3 regions of the Arthrobacter sp. EM1 genome follow, and region 1 is predicted to be linked to each of the others. Evidence: predicted binding sites of a transcription regulator. Region 1 holds the regulator's gene; each other region holds the start of a gene.
The links. The regulator Rex, encoded in region 1, represses fermentation and respiration genes when NADH is low (regulators of the CRP and FNR family bind a similar motif). The targets are predictions, from matches to a motif close to CTTGTGAANNNNTTCACAAG.
Positions count from the first base shown of each region.

Region 2: the regulator Rex is predicted to act here: its motif matches at 3,092-3,111, upstream of ugpC (sn-glycerol-3-phosphate ABC transporter ATP-binding protein UgpC).
Region 3: the regulator Rex is predicted to act here: its motif matches at 6,512-6,531, upstream of QI450_RS09765 (glyceraldehyde-3-phosphate dehydrogenase).

Region 1 covers NZ_CP124836.1:2,951,664-2,961,639, reverse strand. The annotation lists gene QI450_RS13685 (3-deoxy-7-phosphoheptulonate synthase) at 248-1,360, shown strand; gene QI450_RS13680 (helix-turn-helix domain-containing protein) at 1,547-1,759, shown strand; gene QI450_RS13675 (AURKAIP1/COX24 domain-containing protein) at 1,960-2,058, shown strand; gene QI450_RS13670 (hypothetical protein) at 2,073-2,198, shown strand; gene QI450_RS13665 (HAD-IB family hydrolase) at 2,267-3,085, opposite strand; gene QI450_RS13660 (glutaredoxin family protein) at 3,198-3,458, shown strand; gene QI450_RS13655 (redox-sensing transcriptional repressor Rex) at 3,543-4,238, shown strand; gene QI450_RS13650 (hypothetical protein) at 4,303-5,091, opposite strand; gene QI450_RS13645 (YceI family protein) at 5,463-6,011, opposite strand; gene QI450_RS13640 (histidine phosphatase family protein) at 6,223-6,888, shown strand; gene QI450_RS13635 (TlpA disulfide reductase family protein) at 6,891-7,511, shown strand; gene QI450_RS13630 (cytochrome c biogenesis CcdA family protein) at 7,526-8,281, shown strand; gene QI450_RS13625 (cytochrome c biogenesis protein ResB) at 8,281-9,976, shown strand, end outside.
Region 2 covers NZ_CP124836.1:288,222-298,197, forward strand. The annotation lists gene QI450_RS01335 (FAD-linked oxidase C-terminal domain-containing protein) at 1-99, shown strand, start outside; gene QI450_RS01340 (DUF4032 domain-containing protein) at 207-1,622, opposite strand; gene ugpC (sn-glycerol-3-phosphate ABC transporter ATP-binding protein UgpC) at 1,862-2,944, opposite strand; gene otsB (trehalose-phosphatase) at 3,202-4,014, opposite strand; gene QI450_RS01355 (trehalose-6-phosphate synthase) at 4,004-5,413, opposite strand; gene QI450_RS01360 (DsbA family protein) at 5,688-6,578, shown strand; tRNA gene QI450_RS01365 (tRNA-Thr) at 6,733-6,806, shown strand; gene QI450_RS01370 (GyrI-like domain-containing protein) at 6,996-7,484, shown strand; gene QI450_RS01375 (DUF4193 domain-containing protein) at 7,685-7,987, shown strand; gene QI450_RS01380 (hypothetical protein) at 8,232-8,777, shown strand; gene QI450_RS01385 (flagellar assembly protein FliW) at 8,800-9,192, opposite strand; gene flgL (flagellar hook-associated protein FlgL) at 9,189-9,976, opposite strand, start outside.
Region 3 covers NZ_CP124836.1:2,116,051-2,126,026, forward strand. The annotation lists gene def (peptide deformylase) at 1-373, shown strand, start outside; gene QI450_RS09735 (hypothetical protein) at 524-1,018, opposite strand; gene ppk2 (polyphosphate kinase 2) at 1,083-1,979, opposite strand; gene QI450_RS09745 (1-phosphofructokinase family hexose kinase) at 2,114-3,094, shown strand; gene QI450_RS09750 (hypothetical protein) at 3,091-3,399, shown strand; gene QI450_RS09755 (HNH endonuclease family protein) at 3,579-4,382, opposite strand; gene QI450_RS09760 (TolC family protein) at 4,512-4,721, opposite strand; gene QI450_RS09765 (glyceraldehyde-3-phosphate dehydrogenase) at 4,800-6,296, opposite strand; gene QI450_RS09770 (hypothetical protein) at 6,646-6,798, shown strand; RNA gene rnpB (RNase P RNA component class A) at 6,940-7,333, opposite strand; gene QI450_RS09780 (alpha/beta hydrolase-fold protein) at 7,405-8,322, shown strand; gene QI450_RS09785 (peroxide stress protein YaaA) at 8,382-9,146, shown strand; gene QI450_RS09790 (C4-type zinc ribbon domain-containing protein) at 9,206-9,943, opposite strand.

The DNA.
Region 1 (9,976 bases):
GGTCTGCTGCGAAGGCGGCAATGTTACGCGCCCGTTTTTCCGTCACGGCAAGCGCCGGGCTATTGTCGGGCCATGACTAATCGTTGGTATGCGTATTTTTCGTTGGCTCTGGAGGGGCCCGCGTCTAGCTAACACGCAAGCAACCTTCCTTCAGAGCCAACAGGGCAGAGATTATTCTCTGCCCTTCGCCATTTCCCGGCGGGTTCTGATCAGGGCCCGCTCCGCACCTCGGAACAGGACCCGCCCCATGAGTATCGAAGCAGCCCCAGAGTCCCACCAATCCACCTCGAACCTGCGCGTGAGCGAGTTCACCCCGCTCCCCACCCCGCAGGAGATCGCTGCTGATTTGCCGCTGGATGCCCGACTGGCCGACGTCGTGGCCCGCGGCCGGGACGAGGTCCGCGCCGTGATGGACGGCGTCGACGACCGCCTGCTGGTTATTGTTGGCCCCTGCTCCATCCACGACCCCGAGGCTGGCCTGGAATACGCCCGCCGGCTGGTCAGCCAGGCCGAGAGGCACCGCGAAGACCTGCTGATCGTAATGCGCACCTACTTCGAGAAGCCCCGCACCACTGTGGGGTGGAAGGGCCTAATCAATGACCCCCGGCTGGACGGCAGCCACGACATCGCCGCAGGCCTGCGAGCGGCCCGGTCTTTCCTGCGCCAGGTCACCGGGCTCGGTCTCCCCGCCGCCACGGAGTTCCTGGAACCCATCAGCCCGCAGTACATGGCGGACCTCGTCGCCTGGGGCGCGATCGGTGCCCGCACCACGGAGAGCCAGATCCACCGCCAGCTGGCGTCCGGGCTGTCGATGCCGATCGGCTTCAAGAACGGGACCGACGGCGACCTGCAGGTGGCGCTCGACGCGTGCAGTGCCGCGGCAGCCGCCCAGGCGTTCCTCGGGATCGACGGTGCAGGCCGGGCCGCACTGGTCGCCACCGCCGGCAACCCGGACACCCACATCATCCTCCGCGGCGGACGCGGAGGACCGAACTACTCCGTCGTGGACATCGAGGTCGCCACCGCCAAATTGGCCGCCACGCGGCTGAACCCCCGGCTGATCGTTGATGCGAGCCATGCCAACAGCGGCAAGGATCACCGCCGGCAGGCTGAAGTTGCCCTGGAAATCGGCGCCCGGCTGGCGGGCGGCGGCAGCATGGGGGGAGCCATTGCCGGCGTGATGCTGGAGAGCTTCCTGGTCGGCGGGGCGCAAAGCCTTGACGTTGCCGAGCATGCCGCCGGAACGGACAAGTTGGTCTACGGCCAGAGCGTGACGGACGCCTGCATGGACTGGGATGTTACGGAATCGGTGTTGGCGTCGCTGGCGGATTCCGCTCGTGTGCGCCGGACCCGCGCCTAAACATTGGCGCGCCCGGACAGCCAGGGGAAATCAGTCCGAGCGCCGGCAGCTTAGCGGTAACTCTTTCACATTGGCACCATCAGCCCCTAGAGTATCTAACACATGGTTGTTTGATGGCTCAGCATCGGCACACCGCCATGTCGTTCAGATGCGGCTGCCGTTCGCTTGAGTAAAGGAAACAGGGAAATGTCTTCGGAGGCTAACTTCTCCAACGCCCGCTTCTTGACCGTGGCTGAAGTCGCGGACGTGATGCGGGTGTCCAAAATGACCGTGTACCGGCTTGTTCATTCCGGCGAGATGCCGGCAGTCCGGTTCGGGCGCTCCTACCGGGTGCCGGAAACCGCCGTGGAGCAGTACCTCAAGGGCGCTGTCGTCGACGGACACACGGAAACGGCCTGATTCCCTGCGTTCTTTTCACCGGAAATCACAGCGTCCGGCCGCCCGGGCCGGTCTGCGGTCGTAGTCTGCCCCCGATAGGCGGTACCCTGTTAAGGAACGTTTTACGTCATTGTAAGAACCTGTCAGTTGTACAGTCTGCTGCTTAGCCCGCGGATCCTTTCCAACAGGCAGGTACTGCATCTAGCCGGTAAGGAACTTTCGTGGGTTCAGTTATTAAGAAGCGTCGCAAGCGTATGGCCAAGAAGAAGCACCGCAAGCTGCTTCGCAAGACGCGCCACCAGCGTCGCAATAAGAAGTAGAAATACTTCGCACTATGTCAATGCCCGTTGCCTTCCCGGCAGCGGGCATTTTCTTTGGCTTGTCGCGCCAGCTGGCGACGCCGGACGCGCGCTGGCGCAGGCGCCGCAAGGAAACGCGAGCGACGTACGGATTCGCGTAGCGCTCGGCCCGAAGTGCACCGCCCGGGTAGAAGCGCGTCGGAAAGCGGCGTGGCAGGGATGTCCGCGGTCAGATAGAGGGGCCGCGGAAGCGGGAGAACCCCCGCCAGAGGCCGTAGACGGCGCCGCCAACCGTGGCGGCCTTGAGCCCCAGGGTGGCGGCGCGGCGGCCGGAACGGAAGTCGTAGACCGGCCAGTTGTGTTCGCGGGCGTGACGGCGGAGCCGGGAATCCGGGTTGATGGCCACGGGGTGGCCCACCATGCTCAGCAGCGGGATGTCGTTGTGCGAATCGCTGTAGGCCCAGCACCGGGCCAGGTCCAGGCCCTCGGCATCGGCTACCGCCCTGACGGCCACCGCTTTGGCGGGACCATGCAGGATTTCGCCGACCAGCCGCCCGGTGTAGGACCCGTCCACGATTTCGCCCACGGTGCCGAGGGCTCCGGTGAGGCCCAGCCTGGTGGAGATCACCGTGGCCACCTCGATCGGCGTCGCCGTGACAAGCCAGACCCGGCGGCCTACCCGGAGGTGCTGCTCCGCCAGCGCCTTGGCGCCCGGCCAGATCCGGGATTCAATCATTTCGTCATAGACTTCTTCGCCGAGTGCCTCGATGTCCGCAACGGTGATACCGGCGGCGAGCGCCAGGGCGGTATCCCGGACGGCGTGGACGTCATCCATTTTCTCGCCGCGGAGCACAAACATCAGTTGCTTCCAGCCGATCCCGGCCGCCTCGCGGAGGGTGAATGCCCCGCGCTGGTGCATTTTGCGGGCCACATGGAACAGGCTGGCCCCGCGCATCAGGGTGTTGTCGACGTCGAAGAACGCGGCTTCGCCGTGCTGCGCCGCGGCAGCAGGTTCTGCGGCCGCGGCGGCGTACTTCTCTTCGGACATGCCACGAGTCTAGTCACCGACGGGTCCGGTTTTGTCCCGGCGGCTCACCGCGGAGTGGCTTGGCTCCGCGGCGGCGTCGACGCCGGACGGGCCGCCGGGCTACCGTGGAGCCATGCCAAGCCCCGACGTCGTCCTCATCACCAAAGCTGACTGCCACCTGTGCTCGGCGGCGCGCGCCGCCGTCGACCGCGTCACAAAGAGCCTGGGAATCGGATGGCGCGAACAGCTGGTGGACGACGACGCCGAACTGCGGGAGCGCTTTGCCGAGGAGATTCCCGTGGTGCTGGTGGATGGTGTCCAGCGGGACTTCTGGAAGATCGACGAAGTCCGGCTGGACCGGACGCTGCGGCGGGCGCTGGGCCAGCAGCCCTGACCCGTCGCCGGAGCCGGGCGCTTTGTTCGCCGAACTGCGGGGGCCCTAGAGTGGAAGTCACAACGCGACTCAATGGAGCAGATAGTGACTTCGCTGGATTCATCCCCTGAGGCCGTGCCGGGGGGATCAGGGACTGCCGCCAAGCAGATTCCGCCCGCGGCCGTGTCCCGGCTGACCATCTATCTGCGCGCCCTGACCACCTTGCTTGCGGAGGGGGTTGACCGCGTCTCGTCCGAGTCGCTGGCCGAGGCCTCGGGCGTCAGCTCCTCCACCCTCCGCAAAGACCTTTCCTACGTCGGGTCCTACGGGACCCGCGGCGTGGGCTACGAAGTGCAGTTCCTCAACAGGCATATAGCAGCGGCCCTGGGCCTGACGCACGACTGGAAAGTGGCCATCGTCGGCGCCGGAAACCTGGGTAAGGCGCTGGCCCGGTACGGTGGCTTCGAATCCCGGGGCTTCGATATTGTGGCGATCTTCGATGCGGACCAGATGGTGGTGGGCAGCGAAGTGGGCTGGCTGCGGGTCAGCGACGCCGCCGACCTGGAGCCGGTACTGCAACGCACGGGCGCGAACATGGTAGTGCTGGCCCTGCCGGCCGCCGTTGCACAGGACGTCTGCGAGCGGGTGATTGCCGCCGGGGTGCGAAGCATTCTCAGTTTTGCCCCGGTGATGCTGCAGGTTCCGCCGGGGGTCAACCTGAGAAAAGTGGATATGGCCACCGAACTGCAGATCCTCGCCTACCACGCACAAAGGGCGCAGGACCCGGAGGTTGCTGGCTAGTTAAAGTCAGCCCGTCCGGCTCCCGCGCCCCTTGCGCCGTTGCCCGGCTAGTAGCTGGTGCGCGCTAGTTCGGTTTGCCCGGCTGCCCATAGGGGTTGGCGAACGGCTGCTGCTTGCTGAAGTACGGGGCCGTTGCCGGCAGGTACAACATCACGATGCCGGCGATGCCCAGCAGGACTGCCAGGGTGCCGATGCTGAGCGGGAAGAGGCTGAACAGGGAGAGGGCAGCGAAGACGGTGCCCAGGATCCTGGCCCAGTTTTTGCCTTTGCGCACGTTCAAGGCCACGAGGGCATAGAGCCCGGCGCTGATCACTGCGAAGACCACGATGCTGCCCACCAGGGCACCCCTGAGGTCTTCGAACCGGATATCAGCCCCGCTGGCAGACATCTGCTGTTCAAACATGGCCCGCGTTCCGGGAGTGTCCAGGGTGCCGACCGCCAGCAGCAGGGAGATGATCCACACCGCGCCCGATGCGACGATGAGCCAGAAAGCGGTGTTGACCAGCTGCGGCATGGCGGGTTTGGCCTGCAGCTGCCCGGAGGGGTACTGGGCATAGGGGGACTGGTTGTACTGCGGCTGGTTGTACTGCGGCTGTCCATACGGCGGCGGGTTCTGGCCGTACTGCGGGGCCTGCGGGGAGTTTTGGCCGTACTGCGGGGCAGCCTGCTGGCCGTAGGGCGGTGCCGAGGGCGCCTGGCCATACTCCGGAGCGGCAGGCGACACCTGGCCGTACTGCGGGGCGGAGGGCGGCTGCTGGCCGTGCTGGGGATCGTTCTGGCCGTAGTGGGGCGCCGGCTGTTCGCCGGGGGCGGGGGAGTCCGGGTTTGACGGCGGGACGGGCGGGATACTCATGGGCGTTCCTTTGCATGGCACTCTGGTTCGGATACCGGAAACAGATTCCTGCCCTGCCCCCAGCCTGGATTCCTCCCACCGTACCGCGGGCCGGTGCCCGCGCGGATCATTCTCGAGGCGTATTCTCTGCGCGTGGCCGGGCCGTCACCTGGCCGTCAACGGGCCATCACCGGGGCTCTCCGGCATGGCGAACCCGGGAAGCTCCGGCTAGCAGTCCCGACCCGGAGGCCATGGGGTGGGTGCCGCCCAAACGCGGCCGATTCGACAAAGCCCCGGCCGCCGACTTAACGCAACACCCCGCTCCGTCACGGGGATGAAGCGGGGTGTAAGCGGCCGGCGCCGGAGCCGGCCGGCCGGTGGTTAGCTGCCGGCTAGGCTGCGGGGGCGATGAAGGCCAGTTCGAGGTTGACGGCCACCTTGTCACTGACGAGGACACCGCCGGCTTCGAGGACCGCGTTCCAGGTCAGGCCGAAGTCCTTGCGGCTGATTGTGGTTTCTGCGGACAGGCCGGCGCGGGTCATGCCGAAGGGGTCGACGGCAACGCCGTTGAACTCGGTCGCCAGGGCCACGGGGCGGGTGACACCCTTGATGGTGAGCTCGCCCTGGAGTTCATAGCTGTCGCCCTTGGGCACGATGCCGGTGGAAACGAAGGAGATTTCCGGGAACTTCTCGACGTCGAAGAAGTCTTCGCCGCGCACGTGGCCGTCGCGGTTTGCGTCGCCGGAGTCGAAGCTGGCGGTCTTGATCGTGGCGTGGACCGTGGACTCGGCCACGTTCTCGGCGAGGCCAAGGGTGGCCTCCGCATCCTTGAACTGGCCGCGGACCTTGCTGATGCCGGCGTGGCGGACGGTGAAGGCAATCTCGCTGTGCGAGTTGTCAAGGGTCCAGGTGCCGGTGGTGACGTTAGTGGGAAGTGCCATGGTGTTTCTCCTTGAGTCGGGTGGGTCGTACGGTAGGTCTGATCGTCAGCTGAAACTTCATTGGTTGAAGTCTCAACTAAGCGCTGCACCCAGTATAAACATGCATTTGCATCTTTTATTCCAACCCCGGGGAACATTTCTGAAAACTCTTGAGTTCTACTTCTTGTAGAAGATTTCGTCATTAGCCCTGCCCTTTGAGAAACTGGTACACATGCCCCAAGCCACTGTCCATTTGCTCCGCCACGGCGAGGTCTACAACCCCGAGGGCGTCCTGTACGGCAGGCTGCCCGAATTCCACCTCTCCGATCTTGGCCGGGAGATGGCCCGGACGCTCGCTGACCACTTCCGTGCCAGCTCTGCCCAGGGGGCAAAGATCGTCCACCTCGCCGCCTCGCCGCTGACCCGCGCCCAGGAAACGGCGCAGCCCATCGCCGAGGCGCTAAACCTCGACATCACCACCGAGGCGCGGATTATCGAGGCGGCCAATTATTTCGAGGGCCTCCACGTCGACAAGGCGGAGATCCTCAAGCCGAAGCACTGGCCGATGCTGCGCAACCCGTTCCGGCCCTCCTGGGGCGAGTCCTATAAGGACCAGGCGGCCCGGGTTATGGCCGCAGTACAGGACGCCCGGCTCCGCGCCATCGAACTCGGTGGAACGGGCGCAGAGGCCATCCTCGTCAGCCACCAGCTGCCCATCTGGGCCACCCGGCTCAGCGCCGAGGGTAAACCGCTCTGGCATGATCCGCGCAAACGTGAATGCACCCTGACTTCGGTCACCTCGTTGGTGTTCGGCGACGCCGGGAACCTCCTGCGGGTCGAGTACAGCGAACCCGCGGCAGCCCTTCTTCCCGGTGCCTCCAGCACCCCTGGAGCTTGAGCATGAACCGAAACCACACGGCCGCGTCGCCCGTGAGCCGCCGCAACGTCCTGACGGCCGGCGGCGCGGCGCTCGCCGTCGTGCTGGGACTCTCCGGCTGCGCGCAGGAGGACGCCCTGGCCCAGCAGGCCAGGGCGGGCGACAACAAGAACTACGTGGCCGGCGACGGGTCGGTCACGGAATTCGCGGCCGCCGACCGCAAGAACCCCGTTGCCATCAAGGGCACACTCTTCGACGGTACCGAGGTAACGGCAGAGGCCTTCCCCGGGCAGGTCACCGTGCTCAACTTCTGGTTCGCGGCCTGCGCTCCGTGCCGGGTGGAGGCGCCCGCGCTCGAAGAGCTGCATCAGGAGTTCAAGAGCCAGGGCGTTCAGTTCTTCGGGGTCAACCTCCGGGACGAGAAGGCCACCGCGGACGCCTTCGACAAGACGTTTAGCCTGAGCTACCCGAGTTTTAATGACAAAGACGGCGCTGTGCTCCTGGCCGTGTCCGGTCTGGTCCCCCCGGGAGCCGTGCCCACCACTCTTGTGCTCGACAAACAGGGCCGCGTGGCGTCCCGTGTGCTTGGCGAGATCCAAAAGGGCACCCTCAAGTCCCTTATCGCCGCTGCCGTGGCCGAGTAGCGGGCAGGAGCACTGTGAACAGCCCCTTCGCTGAAGCCATCCTGAGCGGTTCACTGCTGCTTGCCATCCCGGTGGCGCTGCTGGCCGGCTTTGTCTCTTTCCTTTCCCCGTGTGTGCTTCCGCTGGTCCCCGGTTATCTGGGCTACGTCACGGGACTGACCGGCGTTGACCTGCAGAAGCAGAGGCGCGGCCGCATGCTGGCGGGGATCGGGCTCTTTGTCCTGGGTTTCTCGGTGGTCTTTGTCCTGCTCGGCGGGGCGTTCGGCCAGCTGGGGACGCTGATCACCGGAACCCAGAATGCCTGGATCACCCAGGTGCTGGGCCTCCTAGTGGTCGTTATGGGTGTGGTGTTTATGGGTGGCTTCGGCTGGCTCCAACGCGACGCCAAGATCCAATCGAAACCGCCGGCCGGGCTGTGGGGCGCGCCGCTGCTGGGCATCACCTTCGGCCTCGGCTGGGCACCGTGCATCGGCCCCACCTACTCCGCGGTCCAGCTGCTGAGCCTCTCCGGTGGTTCCTCGGCGGCCAAGGGAGCCTTCCTGGCGTTCGTCTACAGCCTGGGCCTGGGGATCCCCTTCCTGCTGATCGCGCTGGCGGTGCGCCGGGGCGTTGGCGTGATGTCCTTCTTCCGCAGGCACCGGCTCGCCATCCAGCGCATCGGCGGCGCAATCCTGGTGGGCCTTGGCCTGCTGATGGCAAGCGGCGTATGGGGGCACTGGGTTTCCGAGTTGCAGTACTGGTTCCAAACCGATGTGAAATTGCCGATCTGATGAGCGAGCGAGTGAACGTAGAGAAGAAGTCCCCGCCCCCCGGCACCACGCCCGAGGGCCCCGAACCCGATGCCGCCGCGGGCGGGAAGCCGGGAAAGCGCGGTGCTTCCGGCACCGGCGGTCCGGTGGCGAGCGCCAAGACCGAAGCAGTCCTGCCCACGCTGGGCGCGTTGGGCATGCTCCGCTGGGCCTGGACCCAGCTGACCAGCATGCGCACGGCGTTGTTCCTGCTGCTGATGCTGGCAGTGGCGGCCGTTCCCGGTTCGCTCTTCCCGCAGCGGCCCGCCAACCCTTCGACCGTGACCCAGTACATCAAGGACCACCCGGATTACGGCAAGGTCCTCGATACGTTGCAGCTGTACGACGTGTACTCCTCGGCATGGTTCTCCGCGATCTATATCCTGCTCTTCGTTTCCCTGATCGGTTGCGTCGTCCCGCGCGCCATCGCGCACTACAAGGCCATGCGGTCCCAGCCGCCGCGGACGCCCGCACGGCTGTCCCGGCTGCCGGAGTACGGCACGCTCGTGATTCCCGCCGACGCCGGGATCCCGGCGTCGGGCGCAATATCCGACGCCGCCGGGCTGCTGGCGAAACGCGGCTACCGCGTCGATGTGCGCGACCGCGACGGCGCCCGTCCCTCGCTGGGGGCCGAGCGCGGCTTCCTGCGCGAAGTCGGGAACCTGCTGTTCCACACCTCGCTGATCGGCGTGCTGGTTTCCGTTGCGATTGGCGGGCTGTTCGGCTACAGCGGCCAGCGGATCCTGGTGGAGGGAGACACCTTCGTGAACACCCTTGTCGGCTACGACCAGTTCACCCCCGGCACCAACTTCCAGAGCGGCCAGCTGCAGCCCTACTCGGTGCAGTTGGATAAATTCCAGATCACTTTTGACCGCGAATCCAAGGGCAAGTTCGGCCAGCCGATCGACTTCACGGCCGACGTGACCACCAAGGAGACCCCCGATGCACCCGCCAAGAAAGAGGTGCTGAAGGTCAATGACCCGCTGAGCCTGGGCGGCACCAGCATGTACCTGACGGGCAATGGTTACGCCCCGGTGGTGACTGTCCGCGACGGCGCCGGGAACGTCGCGATGCAGGGCCCGGTGGTGGCCAAGCTGCAGGGCGAAAATTACTACTCATCGGTGGTGATCAAGGTCCCCGATGCCAAGCCGGATCAGCTGGCTTTCGCCGGCTTTTTCCTGCCCACGGCCTTCGTGACCGATGCGGGCGTCTCCTTCAGCGGCGATCCCGAGCTGATCAACCCGCAGCTGACCCTGAACTCCTACTTCGGCGACCTGGGACTCAACGACGGAGCGCCGCAAAACGTCTTCGAACTCGATGTCAAAAAGCTGACTCCGCTCAACGCCCGGAATCTGCCGACAAAGGGCATCGTCCTCACCCCGGGAACCACGCACACCCTGCCGGACGGCAAGGGCACCATCAGCTTCGACGGCGTGAAGCGCTATGTCGGCGTCGACATTCACCATAATCCCGGCCAGCTGTACGCCCTGATCTTCGCGCTCCTGGCAGTGGCGGGCCTGGTGACGTCGCTTTACGTGAACCGCCGCCGCGTCTGGGTCCGGGTTGGTTCGCACGAGGACGGCCGCACCATGGTCGAATACGGCCTCCTGGCCCGGGGCGAAGACCACCGGCTGGCCGGGGAAGCCGCCGCGATCCGCAAGCTGCTCGCCGGGGCCT
Region 2 (9,976 bases), 1.2 Mb from region 1:
CTGGGCCTGGAACAGAAGGAGCCCGTCCGTGAACTGCAACGCAGGATCAAGGAGCTGTTCGACCCGGCCGGCATCCTGAACCCGGGCAAGGCAATTTAGCACATACGTGCCACAAGGCGTACCGCCCAACTGACTAGCAGCTAAGGCCGTTTTGAGCGCTGAAAACGACGTTTACTGCAAGCTAGTTGGGTGTGGGACGGCGGGTGTTAGTCCTCGGAATCGTCGGCGCCGTAGCGGGATTCCTCCGTTTCGATCTCCAGTATCTTGAGCAGCTCCGTGTCCGGGTTTAGCATAATGGCCGCTTCGTCCCGGCGGTGCCGGAGTTCGGACTCAATGTAGGACTGCACGGCTTCAGCCAGCGGGATGTACCGGTTCTCCTTCTCCGACATGTACCAGCGGTGCTCCAGGATCTCGTGCACTGCCTCGGCCGGCTCCAGCTTCCCGGACAGGTCCCGGGGGATGGAGCGGACAATAGGTTCGAAGATCTGGCTGACCCACAGGTGCGCGCTGTATTCCTCGTCCATTCCGGGATTGTTGTCGGCGCGGAAGGAATCCATGTCGTTCAGGAGCCGCCGGGCCTGGTTTTCCTGGGCGTCCAGGCCGGTCAAGCGCAGCAGCCGGCGCTGGTGGTGTCCGGCGTCGACCACCTTGGGCTGGAGCTGGATGGTGGAACCGTTCTGTGTCGTTTTGATCGCGTATTCTTCGACGTCGAACCCCAGCTCGTTGAGCTTACGGATGCGGGCAGCTACCCGCCAGCGTTCGCCGATTTCGAACGATTCCTTCTCGGTCAGTTCGGTCCAAAGGCGCCGGTAGCTGTCCATGATGAGCTCGCTCGTGGCCACCGGGTCCACCTTCTCCTCGATGAGGCCGCCGTCGAGCAGATCCATCAGCTCACCGGCGATGTTGACCCTGGCAATCTCCAGATCGTATTCGCGCTGGCCGGTGGACAGATCCGGATACAGCTCGCCGGTCTCAGCGTCCACCAGGTAGGCGGCGAACGCGCCGGCATCGCGGCGGAAGAGTGTGTTCGAGAGCGAGACATCGCCCCAATAAAACCCGATCAGGTGCAGCCGGACCAGCAGCAACGCCTGGGCGTCGATGAGGCGGGTGAGTGTGTCCTTGCGGAGCATCTGGGAGAAGAGGGCGCGGTACGGCATGGAGAACTTCAGGTGCCGGGTGACCAGCACCGGGTTCAGCGGCCGGCCCTCGGGAGTGGTGCGGCCGGTGATAACGGCGACTGGTTCCACACAGGGGACGTCCAGCCGGGCGAGCTTGCGGAGCATGTGGTACTCGTGGCGGGCCACGTGCTCCGACGTTTCCTTGATGGCGATCACAGACCCGCCAAGGTGGGCGAAGCGGACAATATGGCGGGAAATGCCGCGGGGGAGCGCGGCGAGGTATTCGGCCGGCCAATCCTCCAGCGCGATGTGCCATGGCAGGTCCAGTAGCTCCGGTTCGGTGGCCGCGGCGGTGATGCTCAGCGAACTTGAGGCCACGGCGCCCTTGCTGTCATTGGCGCTGGCGGCTTCAAACCGGGGCAGCTTGCCGACCTGCCCGTAATCGGTAGGTTCGTTGTGCCACTGGGCACCGTTTTCCTCGGTGCTTCGGTATTCCTCGGTCATAACCCAATTCTTCCGTACTGAGGGCGCCTACCCTAACGAAGGGGCGTAGCTGCTAGGTTAACGCCCGACGGCGGCCCTCCAGTAGGGAGGACCGCCGTCGGACATGCGGTGCCGGTGGGTGGGCCCACGCCGGCAGGGTTCCCTGGCCGAAGCGAAGCGAGGCTAGGGTGCCGGTGGGTGGGCCCACGCCGGCAGGGTTCCCTGGCCGAAGCGAAGCGAGGCTAGGGTGCCGGTGGGGACTAGTCGCCCAGGCGCAGGCCCGTCTTGGTGTCGAACAGGTGCACATGGCCGGACTGCGGACGGACGTAGATGGTTTCGCCCTTCATCGGCGGGCGGCGGCCGTCGACGCGGGCCACCATGTCGTAGCTCTGACCGTCGAGCTTTGCGTGGCCGTAGACGTAGGCGTCGGCTCCGAGCTCTTCGACGACGTCGACCTCAACCTGCAGGCCCTCGCCGGCGGCGACGGTTTCGAGGTCTTCCGGACGGCTGCCGAGGGTCACGGTCTTGCCGTGGGCTCCTTCGAGGACGTCGCGCGGTACCGGGTACACGGTGCCGCCGAACTGCACGCCGCCGTCGACCACGGGAAGCTCGAGCAGGTTCATTGCGGGAGAGCCGATAAAGCCGGCCACAAAAACGTTCTTCGGCTTGTCGTAGAGGTTGCGCGGGGTGTCGACCTGCATCAGCAGGCCGTCCTTCAAGACGGCAACGCGGTCGCCCATGGTCATGGCCTCGACCTGGTCGTGGGTCACATAGACCGTGGTGACACCCAGCCGGCGGGTCAGGGACGCGATCTGCGTGCGGGTTTGGACCCGGAGCTTGGCGTCAAGGTTGGACAGCGGCTCGTCCATAAGGAACACCTGCGGGTTGCGGACGATGGCACGACCCATGGCAACACGCTGGCGCTGGCCACCGGAGAGTGCCTTCGGCTTGCGGTCCAGGTACGGCTCGAGATCCAGCAGCTTGGCAGCTTCACGGACGCGTTCGGCACGCTCTTCCTTGCTGACGCCGGCGATCTTCAGCGCGAAGCCCATGTTGTCCGCGACCGTCATGTGCGGGTACAGGGCGTAGTTCTGGAAGACCATGGCGATGTCGCGGTCCTTCGGGGGAACGTCGGTGACATCGCGGTCACCAATCAGGATCCGGCCGGCGTTGACGTCCTCGAGACCTGCGAGCATCCGCAGGGAGGTCGACTTGCCACAGCCGGAGGGTCCAACGAGGACCAGGAATTCGCCATCGGCGATTTCAATGTTGAGCTTGTCAACTGCGGGCTTGTCCGTGCCCGGGTACACACGTGTTGCGTTGTCAAAAGTAACTGTAGCCACAGTTATCAATCCCTTCACCGGCAGGTACGTGCCGGACGATCCGTAGTGAATGGTCTTATTTTTCAGTTATGTATTCAGTTGTTGGCACCTGATCGTGCGCATACTCCCCGGCCGAAGCCGAGGAGTATCCAATGACGCCGCACGTTACTTGTGCGCCACATCACAACCAGAGTATGTCAGATAATTGGTAAATAGGTCAAAATGTCGTAGATGTCACACGTGATTCAGCCTGCATGGTTCCCGTGATGGGCTAGTATTCACAGCCCGAGGGCGCGCTTACGTTCCCGCAGCAAGGCTTCCAGCAGCTCGGAGACATAAGCGCAAGCCTCGACCCGGAACTCGGCTTGGGTGAAGTCCAGGCCCACCTTCACACCGAGATCCCCCGGCAGCAGGCTGGCCAGGGCGTCCTCGTCGGTGGTGTCGTCGCCGGCGAAAATCGTGGCGGTAGCATCCGTCGCCTGGCGCAGGAAGGCGACTCCCTCTCCCTTCGAGGCATGGACCACGGACGTTTCCAGCACGCGGTTGCCGGTCTTCAGGAATACCCCGGGTTTGTCCTGCAGGACGGCGCGGGCCGCCGCGATGGCGTCCTCGGCGACGTCGTCGGCGGCAAGCCGGGTGTGCAGCACAACGCCAGCCGGTTTGTCCTCGAGCAGGGTGCCGGGGGCGGCCTCGACGATGCCTTCGAGTTCCTGCCTGATATCGGCGAGAAGCTTGCGGCGGGCGTCATCGAGTTCCAGCGGCGCAGACCCCGGTCCCAGCCAGGCCTCGGCCCCGTGGCTGCCGATCAGCAGGGTCTTCGCCGGGGGAAAGGCGACCGCGCGGAGGCTGCCCAGGGCGCGCCCGGAGACGAGGGCAGTCGTCGTCCGCGGCAGTTCGGCGAGGGCGGCAAACGCCGCCGCCGAGCGGGGGAGGGCACGGGCGTCCCCCGCTCTGTCGACGAGGGGTGCCATGGTGCCGTCAAAATCCATTGCGACGAGCAGGTGTTCGGTGCCGGCCACGCGGCGCAGTGCCGCGAGCAGGTCCGGTGAGAGCGTCAGCGGGGCTGGCCCGGGGGAGTGCTCAGCTGTCATCTCGGATGACCTTTTCTTCGAGGGCGCGCAGGAAATCTGAGGACCAGAGGTCAACGTCGTGGTCAAGGATCTGTTTGCGCATCGAGCGCATCCGGCGCGCGGCTTCCGTGGGCTGCATACGGACTGCCTTCATGATGGTCTCCTTGAGACCATCAATGTCGTGCGGATTCATCAGCAGTGCTTGTTTGAGCTGGTCCGCGGCGCCGGCAAACTCGCTGAGCACCAGGGCTCCGTCATTGTTGGTCCGGGCGGTGACGTATTCCTTGGCGACGAGGTTCATACCGTCCCGCAGGGCGGTGACGAGCATAACGTCTGCGGCCAGGTACAGCGCCACCATCTCCTCGATGGGGTAGTTGTGGTGCAGGTAGCGGACGGCGGTGTTTTGCAGGGTGTCATAGGTGCCGTTAATGTGCCCGACGGTGCCTTCGACTTCTTCGCGCAGCAGGCGGTACTGCTCCACCCGTTCCCGGCTGGGGCTGGCGACCTGGATCAGGGCGGCGTCCTCCACCGAGACCTCACCGTCCGCCAGGAGTTCCTCGTAGGCCTTGAGCCGGTGCCTGATGCCTTTGGTGTAATCGAGGCGGTCGACGCCGAGCAGGATCGTTTTCGGGTTGCCGAGGTCTTGGCGGATTTGCCGCGCGCGCTCGATGATTTCGGGATTCCGGGCGAGCTCGCTGATTTGTTTTACGTCAATCGAGATAGGGAAGGCCTGGGCGCGGGCGATGTGGGTGGTCTCGCCGTCGCTGCCCTTGACGTGGACCTGCTGCTGTTTGACGCTGGCGCCGAGGAAGCGGCGGGCGGAGCGCATAAAGTTGCCGGCGTCGCTGCTGCGTTGGAAACCGACCAGGTCGGCGCCGAGCAGCCCGTCGATGATGGCACGGCGCCACGGCAGCTGGGCGAAGATCTCCGGGGGAGGGAAGGGAATGTGGTTGAAAAATCCGATCTTCAGGTCCGGACGTGCCTCGCGCAGCATCTTCGGGACGAGCTGCAGCTGATAGTCCTGGACCCAGACTGTGGCTCCGGGGTTGGCATGGTGGATGACGGCGTCGGCGAACCGGCGGTTCACCTTGCGGTAGGAGTCCCACCAGGTCCGGTGAAACTCCGGCGGGGCGATCACGTCGTGGTAGAGCGGCCAGAGGGTGGAATTAGAGAAGCCCTCGTAGAAGTACTCGATGTCTTGCGTGCTCAGCTGGACCGGAACCAGGTCGATGCCGCCGTGGCTGAAGGGCGGAACGGACTCATCCGGGGCACCATGCCAGCCGACCCACGCCCCGTCGGTCTTGGTCATCATCGGGGCCAGTGCTGTGACCAGGCCACCGGGGGAGCGGCGCCAGCCGTCCTCGCAGCCCGCCTCCTCCGGGGAGCAGCGGTCGACCGGCAGGCGGTTGGAGACCACCATAAAGTCGTATTGCGCGTCCGGATCGGTGTCGTTGGTGCCGTGCGCTGCTGCGCCGGCGGACTTCGGATCCGATTCGCCGTGTTTGCTGGCCTGCATTGGTGCCCCCTGGGATTCGCTCGCGGCTCCTGTCCACCCTAGCTGGGCGGAATCTTCTGTGCTATTCGCCCGTTGGAAAACCCGGAAGAAAGTTGAAAGCGCAACTTCTCAGACTTCTCCCCTAAAATGATGAATTGCCACCCAGCGGATAACACCGGCCGAACGACCCGAGGAACTGATGAGCCCCGCCAACGAACCCCGCCAGTCCAAATCAGAGCGAACTGCTGCGGCCCGCGAAAAGGCCCGTGAAATCCGCGAGGCACAGCTGAAGAGAGAAAAGCGCAACAAGTTGCTGATCGGCTGGGGCATCGTAGCCGCCGTCGTGGCGATCATTGTGGTGGTGGCCCTGGTGGTTACCTCGAACATTCAGAAGAATGCCCCGGTCGCGGACGAGGGGCCCACCCCCGCCAACGGCAACGTGTACGGCGGTGTCACCCTGCTGGCAAACTCCGAGGTGGTCAAATCCGACCCCGCGACCGTACGGGTGGCCGATCTCCCTTCCGCCCCCTCAACTCCGCCGGCCCAGGTGACCGCGCCCGGTGCCGAAGCAGAGGCAGGTAAACCGGTCAAGGTGGTCCTCTACATCGACTTCATCTGCCCGGTGTGCAAGGACTTTGAGGCGAAGTACAACGAAACACTCACGAGCCTTCGCAATGAGGGAAAGATCGCCGTCGAATACCGCCCGCTGGGCTTTCTCGACAGCCGATCCACCACGAATTACTCCTCCCGCGCAGCCAATGCCGCAGCCTGCGTTGTGAACGAGTCGCCGGAGAAGTATGCGGAATTCGTTGATGCGCTCTTTGCGAAGCAGCCCGCTGAAGGCAGTGCCGGAATCTCCGACGCTGACTTGAAGAAAATGGCGACCGAGGCCGGGGCCAAGAGCATCGACGCCTGCGTCGATGCGAAGACCTACCGGCCCTGGGTCAAATACACCACCCAGCAGGCAACAGCGGTCGGCGTGACCGGTACGCCGACGGTCTTTGTGGACGGCAAGCAGTGGGGCCAGGGCGACAGCGCCAAGAGCCCGTTCGATCAGTTCGTCCAGGCCGCCGTCGACGCCAAAAAGTAGGCGGCAGCAACGCCGGCACAAATTGCCAGGCCCGGTTCCGGATTCGTCCGGAACCGGGCCTGTTTTTATCACCGGGCCTACGTGGGCTAACCTTATCTAGCGCCATGGCGCCTGGCCCCGCTTCGTGGCCCGGTGCCGGACGGCGCGACGGAATGCCTCCTTAGCTCAGTTGGCCAGAGCACCGCTCTTGTAAAGCGGGGGTCGTCGGTTCGAATCCGACAGGGGGCCCGCGAAAAACCGCGCCGCTGCCGGGTCCCACCCCGTCGGCGGTGCGGTTTCTGTTTTAACCCCGGCCGCCAACCCCCAAACCCACCACAGCCAGGCAACCGGCGTCGGGCCCATCACGCGGTCCGCTGACGCGCGGCAGGGGGACATAAGGCCCTAGACCCCGGAAACCGGCCGGCGGAATCTTGGCGTATGACAGAAACGAATCCGGAATTGACGCCGGACATCAGGTCCACCCAGTTGGAGGCACTGCCGACCGCCGTGCTGCGCGAAACCGTTCCCATGAAGGAGTTGACGGCGTTCTTCGACCGCGCCTTCAGCGCCGTACTGAGTGCCGTCCAGCAGCAAAACGTCCAGCTGGCCGGACCGCCGTTCGCGATGTACCGGGGGACGCCGACCGACGTCGTCGACGTCGAGGCCGGATTTCCCGTCGCAGCACCTTTTCCCGGTGTTGCGGGCGGCGAAGTGACGGCGGGGACACTGCCCGCGGGCCATGCCCTGGAGGCGACCCACATGGGCCCCTACGACACTCTCCCGGACACGTATGGGCTGATCATGTCAAAGATGCAGGCCGAGGGCCTCACCCCCGGAGGAGCCATGTGGGAGTCCTATCTCACCGACCCGGCCGCGGAACCCGACTCGTCCAAGTGGAAGACGCTCGTCGTCTGGCCGGTCGCCTGAGGGACAGCCGACCGCGGGCGGCGGCCGGCGCCGCCGGCCTGTCAGCGCTTCTGGCGGGCCCGCGCCCTCCCCTCCGCGGAGCGACGCGACGCAAAATGTCGGATTCGCCACACTATTGTTCCACTGCGTGCATAATGTCCTAAACTGCTTCACTGAGGTGCCTGAGATGGCGCTGCGCAGCAACGAAAGTGAACCCCCAAATGGCTACCGATTACGACGCACCCCGCAAGACAGAAGAAGAAACTCCCGCTGAATCGCTGGAGGCCCTTCAGGCGTCCCGCAGCGGTGGCGCCCAGACGGCTGTCATCGATCTCGACGAGAACGACACGGCCGAAGGCATCGATCTTCCCGGCGCTGACCTGTCCGGCGAAGAGTTGACAGTTACAGTTGTCCCCGAGCAGTCGGACGAATTTACCTGCTCGTCCTGTTTCCTGGTGCGTCACCGGTCCCAGGTGGCCAAGGAAAAGAACGGTCTGAAGTTCTGCCGCGATTGCGAAGGATAGGGGACCTTCCGCCGCGAATCACCACTTCATACCAGTCACCGCCAAGCGCCGGATCCCGATGGGGGCCCGGCGCTTCGCTGTTCCCGGCGGGTATCGCCGGCGGCAGAGGGTCCACTGCGGTGCAACGCTCCTGTGACCGGGACCGGGGCAAGCTAACGGTTGGGCGCCGAAACAGCTGGGCCCTCGTTTTGGCTGCCAAAGGCTCCTATTCTGGAGTTATCTCATCTCCTGAGGGGGCGGCCGAGTGAAAACATTCCGGGTGTTGCTGTTGGCTATTGTGGTGGCGATTGGATCGGGGCTGGTAGCGCCCGGTCCGGCCTCGGCAGATCCATACTGCGGACTGGTGTGGGGATCGCTGATAAAAGCGGATCCTGCGATGAGCCAGGCGAAGGTGAACAACGTCCGCACCGGGCAGCACTACTGCTTCGACCGGCTGGTCATCGACCTCAACGGGCCAGTCGGCGGGTATACCGTGCACTACGTTCCGCAAGTGGTCCGCGACGGCTCCGGCCTCCCCGTCCCGCTGCGGGGCCAGGCGTTCCTTCAGGTCACGGTGAACGCTCCGGCGTACGACGACAGCGGCAACTCAACCTACACCCCGGCAGATCCGGCCGAGCTCAGCAACGTCAGCGGCTACCAGACGTTCAAACAGATCGCGTGGGCCGGCAGCTTCGAAGGGTATTCGAGCCTCGGCCTCGGGGTCCGGGCCCGGTTGCCGTTCCGCGTCTTCGCCCTCGCCGGACCCGACGCCGGCTCACGGCTGGTAATCGACGTCGCCCATTTCTGGTGAGGGCACTTCCGCCCGGGTCGAGTCAGAGCGAATTGAGATCCGCCCGGAGCGGGTAGTCGCGGCCGTCCAGGACCAGCTGGGTGCAGCGGCGGGTGGCCGGGTTCAACACGATCGGAGCCATAAGGTTCACTGTGGTTGCGGCGGGGGAGTGATTCAGGACGACCAGTATCTGGGGCGCGTCCTCCTCCACAAGCTCCAGTGCCTGGCGCGTGGCGGCCGTGACCGGCGGGTTGTAGGTGGGCACGAAGACTGCGGCGTCGGCGAGGAACAGCCGCGCAGATGTACCGGAGGTCGCTTCCAAGGCGTACAGTCCGGTTGCCCCTTCAACGCTCCGGAGGGTGAAGTCATGAGCGTCTTCAAGTCCTGGCATCGGGACCGTGAATGAGACTGGCGTGTTCAGCACCGCGGTACTCACCGGAGAAAGTCCATCAGCGTGGGCTGAAGGACCCGTGCCGTCGCGGCCAGGGCCACCTGGTAGTTGGTCTCCTGAAGTTTCAGGTCCATGATGACGCTGCCAAGGTCCAGTTTTTCTATGCCCATCTTCTGCGCGTCCAAGTTGGCCTCCAAATCCGTATTGACGTTGCCGGCACGTTCCAGCTGTGCCTGCCGTGTTCCTATCTCAGCACGTCCATCGACGATGTGAGTAAAACCAGCATCCAGGTTGCCGATCTGCAGCGACGTGGGGGCCGTTCCGCCCTTCAGCGCATCAGCGATGGACTTGACGGCCCCGAAGACGGAGGTGGAGCCGGTGCCAAAGACCGCCTCGCCGTCGGCGTCCACCCGGACAGTCTGGGTCGCGCTGAAGCGGCGTTCGACCGGGCTGAGGCCGGTGCCGTTGAAGGTGGGTGGCACGGGGCCGCTGAAGGCTTCAGGGTTATCCGAGTTCCCGGCAAAGATGTTCCGGCCCAGGTGCTTGGTGTTGGCGATCGAAACGAGTTCGCTGTTCAGGGCATCCAGCTCGTTGGCGATGGCGATCTTGCCGGACTGCGGCAGCGATCCGTTGCCGGCAAGGACGGTGAGGTCCTTGATCTTGTGCATCACGTTCGTGGCTTGTTCGAGCGCGGAATCCGCCGCGGTGAGCCAGGTGTTGCCGTCGTCGATGTTCCGGCCGTACTGGGCGTTGGCCGCGAGCAGGGACCGGGTCTCCAGCGCCTTGGCAGTAGCGGCGGGATCGTCCGAAGGACGCGAGATCTTGTTGA
Region 3 (9,976 bases), 840 kb from region 1:
CGGCGCCCCGCCGTCCGGCGCCGTGGTCAACCCGGTGCTGACCCTCTCGAAGATTTCCGGCGCGCTGCCGGATCCGGACGAGGAGGAGGAAGGCTGCCTGTCCTTCCCCGGCGGGCAGTATCCGCTGAAGCGGGCGGAGTGGGCCCGGGTGCAGGGCTTCGACGGCGACGGCAACCCCGTTGATTTCGAGGCGACCGGCTGGTTCGCGCGCGTGATCCAGCACGAATTCGACCACCTCGACGGGAAGTTGTACGTCAACAAGCTGATCGACCGGTATTCGCGCCAAGCCAAAAAACAAGCCAAAAAGAGCGGCTGGGGCGTCCCTGGTCTGACCTGGATGCCCGGTGTGGATCCGGACCCCTTCGGGCACTAGGGCGGCCTGCGCCAGGGTGTCCGCCGATCCTCCCCACCTTTGCGCCCGCGCCCGGTATTTCACCGGCGGTTCCCGGCCGACACGCCAGTGCGACCGGCCAATGTTGGGCAAACCCGGCGGCGTGGCCCCCTGGCAGCCCGAGCCGCAGCCCTAGGAAACGGGTTTGGCTGGTGCGCCCGGACGGCCGAACCGCGGCGGCAGGACCAGGAGGAACATGATGGCTGCGATCACCACGGCGGCGGCGTAGATCGTGACCTGATGCGTCGCAAGCGGGGCCCCGTTGTACATGGTGACTCCTACGGCCAGCAGGGCGACGGCGAGCACCACCACGGCAAAAAGCTGCTGCCGCCGAAGGCCGGCAAGAAGTAACGCCGCAGGCAACACGTACCAGAGTATGCTCGCCGTGCCCATTGCGTTGATCTGGGCGATCACGGATCCCGTGCCGGGTATTGCCGCGACGACTGACCCGAAAAACATCGCACCGCAATGAAGGACCAAGCCCGCGACGCCGGCCACCGCGAGCACCAGCTCACCCGGAGTGACGCGCCGGGCCAGCCTGGCATGCGGGACAGCCGGGGCCAGAAGCCGGATTACCAGCAACACACCGGCGATCGCGGCAAGGCTTAACAGAAATTCATTCGACATCCTCCCAGCCTACCGAGCCGCCCCGGCCGGGCATCAGCCGCTGCGGCCCGCCGGCGGTGCCCCGTTAGCGGTGCCCGGACTTCAGCAGGATGGCCGCATGATCGGGAACGTAGCGGAACAATTCCCGTGGCGGCCGGGTGTAGTTGACCGCCCGCGGCCTTTCCGGCAACGTCACGGGCTCCATCCGAACCTCGGTGTAGTCGATCCCGGCGAGCAGATGGGCGATCATGTTGATCCGGGCCCGGCGCTTGTCCTCGGCCTCGACTACATACCAGGGCGAGTCGGCGGTGTCCGTCTGCATAAACATGTCGTCCTTGGCCCGGGAATAGTCTTCCCAACGGAGGATCGCTTCCCGGTCCATCGGCGAAAGCTTCCATTGCCGCATCGGATCATCCAGCCGCGATTTGAACCGGCGTTCCTGTTCCGCATGGCTGATCGAAAACCAGTACTTGAACATCAGAATGCCGTCCTGGATCAGCAGGCGTTCAAAGACGGGGCATTGGGCCATAAAACGCTTGTGTTCCGCTGGTGTGCAGAATCCCATCACATGTTCGACGCCGGCGCGGTTGTACCAGGAGCGGTCCATCAGGACGATCTCCCCGGCCGCGGGAAGATGCTCCACATAACGCTGGAAATACCATTCGCCGCGCTGCCGGTCCGTCGGGGCGGGCAACGCCACAATCCGGGCAACACGAGGATTCAAGTATTCGGTAACCCGCTTGATAGCGCTGCCCTTACCGGCGGCGTCGCGTCCCTCGAAAATCACCAGGACGCGCGCTCCGGTGCTGCGGACCCATTCCTGCAATGAAACGAGTTCGGCCTGGAGCCGGGCCAGCTCGGCCTCGTAAACGCCCAGGGGCAATCGTCCGGAGGGTCCGGCGGCATCTCCCTTGGCGCGCTTGCGATCATCCTGTGAGGTGCCGGAGCCAGCCTTGCCGCCGCCGGCCTTGCGATGTGCCATGGTCCCCGTTCCACCTTCCGCGGCGGGATCTCCTGCCGCGTGCCCTGCCGTGCCCATTCTTGCCGAGCAATGGACAGCCCACAAGAGGCCGTCCGGCCGGGTACACCGGCGGTGCGCAGCCCTATGCTTAGGCCATGCCAGACCCCAGACCGACGCCAATGCAGCCGATCCTCACACTCACCGTAAATCCCGCGCTGGACCTCAGTACTGCCACGGAGCATGTCATCAGTGGCCACAAGATGCGGTGCGGCGCAAGCCGCCTGGACCCGGGCGGCGGCGGGGTCAATGTCTCGCGGGTGGTGCAGCGCCTGGGCGGCCGCACCCTGGCCATCTACACCGCCGGCGGACCCACCGGAGAGGCATACCGCAGGCTGATCGAGGCCGAACGCGTTCCCACCCTCGCCGTGCCGATCCACGGCAATACCCGGGAGGACTTCACGGTCGATGAGACCACCACCGGCAAGCAGTTCCGTTTTGTCCTCCAGGGCCCCGAATTGACTGAGACCGAATGGCGTTTGTGCCTGGCACTGGTGGCGGATTCACTGCCCGCCGGCGGCTATATCGTGGCCAGCGGCAGCCTCCCGCCGGGGGTTCCGGACGACTTCTACGCCCGCGTGGCACGGCTGGCGAGGCGCCATGGTGCGCGCTGCATCGTGGACGCGTCCGGTCCGGCGCTGGCCGAAGCCCTCGCCGAGGGGGTATTCCTGGTGAAGCCAAGCCGGCGTGAACTGGGGTTGCACTTTGGCACAACTCTGGAGGGCGAAGAGAGCGAAGTCGAGGCTGCCGCGGCGTTGGTTGCTGACGGCGCCGCGGAACATGTCGCCTTAACGCTTGGCGGCGAAGGAGCCGTACTCGCCTCGGAGTCCGGGATCCTTCGGCTGGCCGTACCGCGGGTGCAGGTTCGCAGCACCGTCGGAGCCGGGGACAGCTTCCTCGCCGCTTTTGTGCTCCGGCTGGCCCAGGGCCGCACCCTGGCGGAGTCGCTCCGGGCCGCGGTCGCTGCCGGGAGCGCTACGGTGACCACACCGGCCACCGAGCTTTGCCGCCGCGATGAGGTCGAACGCCTGGAGGCCGAACTCAACATCCGGGCCGCCGACGGGATCCCCGCAGAGTGAAGCTGCGACCGGCTCCCCTGGCGCTCGGGCTGCTGTTTGCTGCGGGAACGGCCGGCTGCTCGGGCTCCGCGCCAACTGCCTGCCCTGCCCTTGCGTGGTTCAACTCCCTGAGTGTGACCTTGGACGGCAATTCTCAATTGGTGAGCCTGGTCGAGTTCTGCGCGGAGGACGTCTGTTCGGTGCGCTACGCCGCAGGCGGCGGCGTCCTGGCCCGGCGCGAAGTACAGCTGGACTGGACCAGGGTGGGCGGCAGCGAAGCATGCGGCGGTCCGGCAACAGCCGGCCCCGTCAGGCTCACCATCTAAGCACGCTGCGGCCCGTGCCGGTTCTTCCCGGGGAGGGGAGGGAGCCGCTTGGCCAGCCAGCTCAGGGTCAACAGCTCAAAGTCACTCCAGCTGCCTTTCCGGGGCGGACACCGCCGTGTCCTGAAGCTCGTCCGGAGCCACACCAGGACCGCGCGGTCATCCGGCCGGGCGCACGCAGCCTACCGGGCAGCCGGCACAACAGTCTGCTGTTCGGGACAGGAGGCGAGGATCCGTTTTATGGCCTCCTTCTCCGCCGGGGTGACCCACAACAGGTAGGCAGCCTTGACCGATATTTGCCGGGCCACGTAGTGGCAACGCAAGGCCTTGTTCGGTGGAAGCCAGGTCGCGGCGTCGGATGCACTCTTGTCCTGGTTCGCAGCCCCGTCGACGGCGATCAGGTTCAGCGGATCGTTTGCCAGATGCTCCCGCTGCCCGGCGCTCAACTGCTGGGCACCCTTCTGCCAGGCGTCGCCCAGGGCCACAACATGGTCGATCTGTACGTCTTTGCTGCTCCCGCTTCCCCGCCGGAACCTGATCTGCTGGCCGGTGTATGGTTCCCGGAGCGTTCCGGCGGCCACCTGGCAGGTGGATCCCCCGGTGAACTCGAGGTCCGAAAGGTCGCGGCGAAGGATGTCGTTTCGGGTATCGCAACCGTTCAGGTCCACGTCGAGCCATGCCTGGCCGAATGCCCCGCGGTCATAGTCGGCCCGGGCTGCCCGGCCCTTGACCGCCAGCGTTTCGAGCAGCACAGCAGCGGAGCCAGCCGGAACGGGACGCACGGAAGCGACCGCATTCATCCAGCGCGCCGCCAGCACCGGCGCCTCGCCGGGCCCCCCTCCGGGGGGTTCCACAGCCGCGAACTGCCCGGCGGTGAAAAACCAGCCGAGCCCCGCTGCTACGGCGAGGGCCACTGCGGCAAGCAGGGCCCACGCCTGGCGGGACCGCCGTCGTGACTGCCGGAATTCCGGCCATGTCCGGGTCACACCCGCACCAGGGCACACTGCCGGGTGCCGGTCCGTTCCGGGGCGGGACGACTTCCTTCCACCCCTGAAGGCTAAATCCGGTCTCCGCCGCCGCCGCAGTTTTCCACAGTGTGGAGGACAGGTGCCCGGCTAGTTCTCCTTCGTCACCCGCACAAGGTCCTCGTTGGCGAGGGACATCAGGGATTCGAGTTGCTGGACCCGCGCCTCGTCTACCTCCCCGGCCGCATACTTGGTGCGTGCATCGTCGAGGAGCCGCTTGGCTTCCTTAACGTTCCGGTGCGCGACGTCCAACGCGTGTTCAAGAGTGGTTTCGTGGTCTACTGCCGGGTTTTGTTCCATTGAACCATTGTGGTGCGCATTCCAGGTCGATTCCAGCGGACCGGCCGGGAATGCGCCACAGAGTTCAGAAATGTCCGGTCAGGCGGTGACCTCAACGCGAAGACCGGCTGCCTGCAGGGTGGCAGCCGCGTCCTTGGCGGGGAACGACGGCGGGTTCACGCCGGCCATTTCCTCCATAACGCGGACCACCTGGCAGCTGTAGCCGAACTCGTTGTCGTACCAGACGTAGAGGATAACGTTCTTGTCGTTGGTGATGGTGGCAAGGCCGTCGATTATTCCTGCCCGGCGTGAGCCGACGAAGTCGGTGGAGACAACCTCCGGCGAATCGATGTAGTCGAGCTGCTTGCGCAGCTCCGAGTGCAGCGACATTTCCCGGAGGTAGTCGTTGACCTCATCCTTGGTGGTGCCGTTTTCCAGGCTCAGGTTCAGGATGGCCAGGGACACGTCCGGGGTGGGCACCCGGATGGAACTTCCCGTCAGCTTGCCGAGCAGCTCCGGGAGTGCCTTCGCCACTGCCGTGGCCGCCCCGGTCTCGGTGATCACCATATTCAGGGCGGCGGAGCGTCCGCGCCGGTCACCCTTGTGGAAGTTATCGATCAGGTTCTGGTCGTTGGTGAAGGAGTGGACGGTCTCCACATGGCCGTGAACGACGCCGTACCGGTCGTTGATCGCCTTCAGGACAGGAGTGATGGCATTCGTGGTGCAGGAAGCCGCGGAGACGATCCTGTCCGCATCGGTGATCGTTGCGTGGTTGATGCCGTGAACGATGTTCTTCAGCTCGCCCTTGCCCGGAGCAGTTAGCAGAACCCGGGATGCGCCCTTGCTCTTGAGGTGCTGGGAGAGTCCGTCGGCGTCGCGCCAGCGTCCCGTGTTGTCGACGACGAGTGCGTTGTGGATGCCGTAGGCGGTGTAGTCGATGGTGGCGGGGTTGTCCGAGTAGATGACCTGGATCTGAACGCCGTTCGCGGTGATGGTGTCGTTTTCGAGGTCCACCTTGATGGTGCCTTCGAAGGAACCGTGGACCGAGTCGCGGCGCAGCAGGCTGGCACGCTTGGCAAGGTCATTGTCCGAACCGCGGCGGACCACAATAGCGCGCAGCCGCAGCCCATGCCCGCCGCCGGCCTTTTCGATCAGGAGCCGGGCCAGGAGCCGGCCGATGCGGCCAAATCCGTAGAGGACGACGTCGGTGCTGGTGCGGTCGTCGGCGCCGCGCTTGCCCACAACATCGGCCAGCTCCGCACGGAGGAACTCGTCCAGGGTGGCACCCTTGCCCTCGACGCGGTACTTCTCGGTGAGGCGGGCGACGTCGATGGCTGCGGCGCCGAGGTCCAGCGTGGTCAGGGCGTCCAGCAGCGGGGCGGTCTCCTCAAGACGCAGTTCTTCCTTGCTCATCCGACGGGCGAAGCGGTGTGCCTTCAGGATGTTCATGGTGGACTTGTTGATCAGGCTGCGGCCGTGGATGGACGTCACCACGTTGTTCTCGCGGTACAGCCGGCCGATCACCGGGATCATGGCCTCGGCGAGCGCCTCCCGGCCCATCCACGTATCAAGACAAGAATCTGACGTCTGGCTCACAGAAATACCTTCCTAAAATCCACCACATACGGCGCCGTATGCGGAAGTCGGCTGCCGGAGGGTGTCCGGAACCTGGGCTCCGGGGATTCGGTCCACCCCGGGCGCACGTGTCAAGCAAAACGAAAGCCGCCGGCTGCGAACGCAGACCCGACGGCAGAACATCTACGTTCGTCTTCCATTCTACCGGCGGCCCGGAAGGGACCGGTGCCCCGTTACGCGTGAAATGACTCACACGCGGCCCGGGTTAGCCCGTCGTGCCCACCGGCACACCCAACGCAGGACAGCTGCGACGCCGGGCTCTGGCGCCCTCCGGCCTAAGCAGCTGCCCGCTACCCTCTAGGATGTTCCTATGGGACTAATAATCACTCTACTTATCATCTGGCTCGTTTTGTCCGTCCTCGGCTTTGTCGTCAAGGGCCTTCTCTGGCTGGCCGTCGTTGGCCTGATCCTCTTTGTGGCAACCGGCGTCTGGGGCTGGGTGAAGCGTAAGGCCAAGGCCTAACACTGCCATTGGTCCATACCGGCGGTGGCCGGCACCTTTCGGTGCCGGCCACCGCTTTTTTGGTGCGCGGCGGGTGCGCGGCAGCGCGCACCGCAGCGCGCCGCGGGGTTTGTCGTTACGCGGCCTAACCGGTGGTGTGGGTGGATGGGTTGACCGATACGCCGGGTTCTGTGTTCCCGCGCCGTTGCCAGCACAGGAATAGCGGCCATCCATCTACGAACGCCGTTGCCGGCGCCCTCCAGCAGCCTACCCGGACACTCGGGCGGGCAGCCCTCAAACGTGTCCTGTCTGGCCTTGCTCCGGGTGGGGTTTACCTAGCCTTCCCGGTCACCCGGGAAGCTGGTGGTCTCTTACACCACCGTTTCACCCTTACCTGCCCTGCCGGCTGTGCAAGCACACCCGGCACGCAGGCGGTCTGTTCTCTGTGGCACTGGCCTGCGGGTTACCCCGAGTGGGCGTTACCCACCACCCTGCCCTGCGGAGCCCGGACGTTCCTCGAGCCACTTGCGTGACGCGCGGCCGCCTAGTCAACCCATCCGCCGTCTATTCTACGGTCACTGCGGGCCGGCCCGGCAACACCTCCGGCGCCGGGCCTATGATCGGGGAATGGACGCGGCAGAACTGAGCCGGCGCCGTTTGCTGGAGCTGGCGGGAATCGGAGTGGGTGCGTCCGCCCTGGCAGCCTGCGCTCCCGGAATCCCATCCCCTGCCGCGCCACCGCCGGCGCCGCCTGCGGGTCCCGCGGGTGGGCAGGCGAACCCGACGGCGGGTTCGACCCGGACGCCTGCTGTCCCGTTGACCGTCCGGACCAGGACGGGATCATTTGTTTCGGTGTTCCGCCCCGGAATCAGCACCGGCTGGTCACTGGCCGCCCCCGAAGCCCCGCCCGGCGCGGCGCGGCCCGATCTGCCGCTGGCGGTATTCCTGCACGGTCTCGGCGGCAGCCACACGGTGCTGCTGGAGGAACTGGCCGCCCACGAGGCGCTTCGGCGGCACCTCGACGCCGGCGGTCTGCCCTTCGGGATAGCCGCCGTGGACGGCGGAAACAGCTGGTGGCACCCCCGCGCTGACGGCAGCGACACCCAGGCAATGCTGATCCAGGAGTTCATTCCGTTCCTCGGCGGCCAGGGGTACGACCTTGGCCGGATCGGCCTCTTTGGCCTCTCGATGGGCGGCTTCGGTTCGCTGCTGCTCGCCTCGCAGGGCCGCTTGCCCGGTGTACGGGCCGTCGCAGCCATGAGTCCGGCTCTCTGGGACCACTACGACCCGCGCACCGACAGCGCCTTCGACGGTCCGGACGACTTTGCGGCCCATAACGTGTTCGCGCTCCGCCCAAGACTCGCAGCGCTGCCCAAACGAATCGACTGCGGGACCGCGGACACCCTTGCCGGAACGGTTCGCCAGTACCGGGAGGGGCTCCCGGGCGCCGTCGAGGGCGGCTTCCAGCCCGGCGGCCACGACTCCGGCTATTGGCGCTCCATCCTCCCCGAGGTCTTGTCCTTCCTGGGCCGGAACCTGGCCTGAACTTCGGTCGGAAGCTGCCGGCGGCCGGCCCGCGCAGGACGCGCCGCTAAGCTTGGACGGTGCTGATTCTGCTGCCGCCCTCCGAAGGCAAGACTCCCGCCACGGCCGGCGACGCCGTCGACTGGGCCACCTTGAGCTTCCCCGAATTGAACAGCTACCGTGCCAAGGTGCTGGCGGGCCTTGGTACGGTCAGCGCCCACGAGGACGCCCTGGCGCTGTTGGGCGTTGGCGCCTCCCTCTGGGCCGACGTCGAGCGGAACACCAGGCTGCACGCCGAACCGGCAGCCCCGGCCCACCAGGTCTACTCAGGGGTGCTTTACGACGCCTTGGACTACAACAGCCTCACGCCTTCGCAGCGGAAAAGAGCGGACGCTTCCGTGCTGGTCATTTCGGCACTCTGGGGTGCCATCCACTTCGGGGACCGGGTGCCGGCGTATCGGTTGTCAATGGCCGCTGCGTTGCCCGACGTCGGACGCCTGGCATCTTTTTGGAAGCCGCACCTCAGCGCGGCGCTCGCGACCGTCACCGCTGGCGAACTGCTTGTGGACTGCCGTTCCAGCACGTACGCCGCCGCGTGGGCTCCGCCGCCGCCGCAGACCGTGGCCGTGAACGTGTTTACCGAGGCCAAAGGCGTCCGGAAGGTCGTCAGCCACTTCGCCAAGCACACCCGTGGCGAGCTCGCCCGGCACCTGCTGAGCCGGCGGGGTCCGGCACCGCAGACTCCCGCCCGGCTGCAGAAAGCCGCGGCCGAAAAGTGGACAGCGGAACTGGTCGAGGGCACGTCCCGGAAGCCGCACACCCTCAACCTGATCCTGCCCAACTAGCTCGCAGCAGGGGTCGTTTTGAGCGCTCAAAACGCCCCCTGCTGCGAGTCAGTTTGTGGTTACACCCATTCGGAAGAGCGGACCAGGATGCAGCCGGAATCCGGGCAGAACACCACTTCGTCCTCGGCCGCAGCCTTGATCTCGGCGAGGTCCCCCGGGCTCAGCTGCATACCCGAACCCTCGGACGTTCCGTGGAAGAGCCGGGCCGCGCCCACGCCGCGCTTCGCCAGGGTCTTTTCGTAGACCGCCAGGAGGCCGGCATCCAGGCCTTCGGCGAACTGGGCGCGATTGCCCCGCACCACAGTTGCCTCGGCTGCGATCTCCGCGAGCCGCTCGTCAAGTTCGGAGCGGATGGAACCGAACGAGCCCTGAATGTCGTCAACGATCTGCTGCTGGCCGGCCTGGCGCAGGCGGAGCGAGTCCAGCCGTTCCAGGACTTCCAGCTCAATGTCCTCAAGGTCGGAGCGGCGCTTGTTCAGTGACACGAGGTCACGCTGCAGCGCCACGAGGTCCTTCGACAGGCCGGTGCCGCTGTTGAGCCTGGCCTCGTCGCGTTCAATCCGGGAGGCGACCTGCTCCACGTCGGCTTCGGCCCGCTTGAGCTCGAGTTCGGCGTCGTGGACCGCCACCTTCGCGGCGCCAAGTTCCCCGCTGGCCACGCCGAGGGCAGCCTCAAGATCGGTGATCCGTGGGTCGCTTTCAAGGCTTCGGCGGCGGTTGGACAGGGATTTGAGCTTCGCATCAAGTCCCTGCAATTCGAGCAACTTCAACTGTTCCGCCGGTGCTGCCTTGGCCACTATTTACCTCCGCTAAATCCCTGCCGGCCGGAG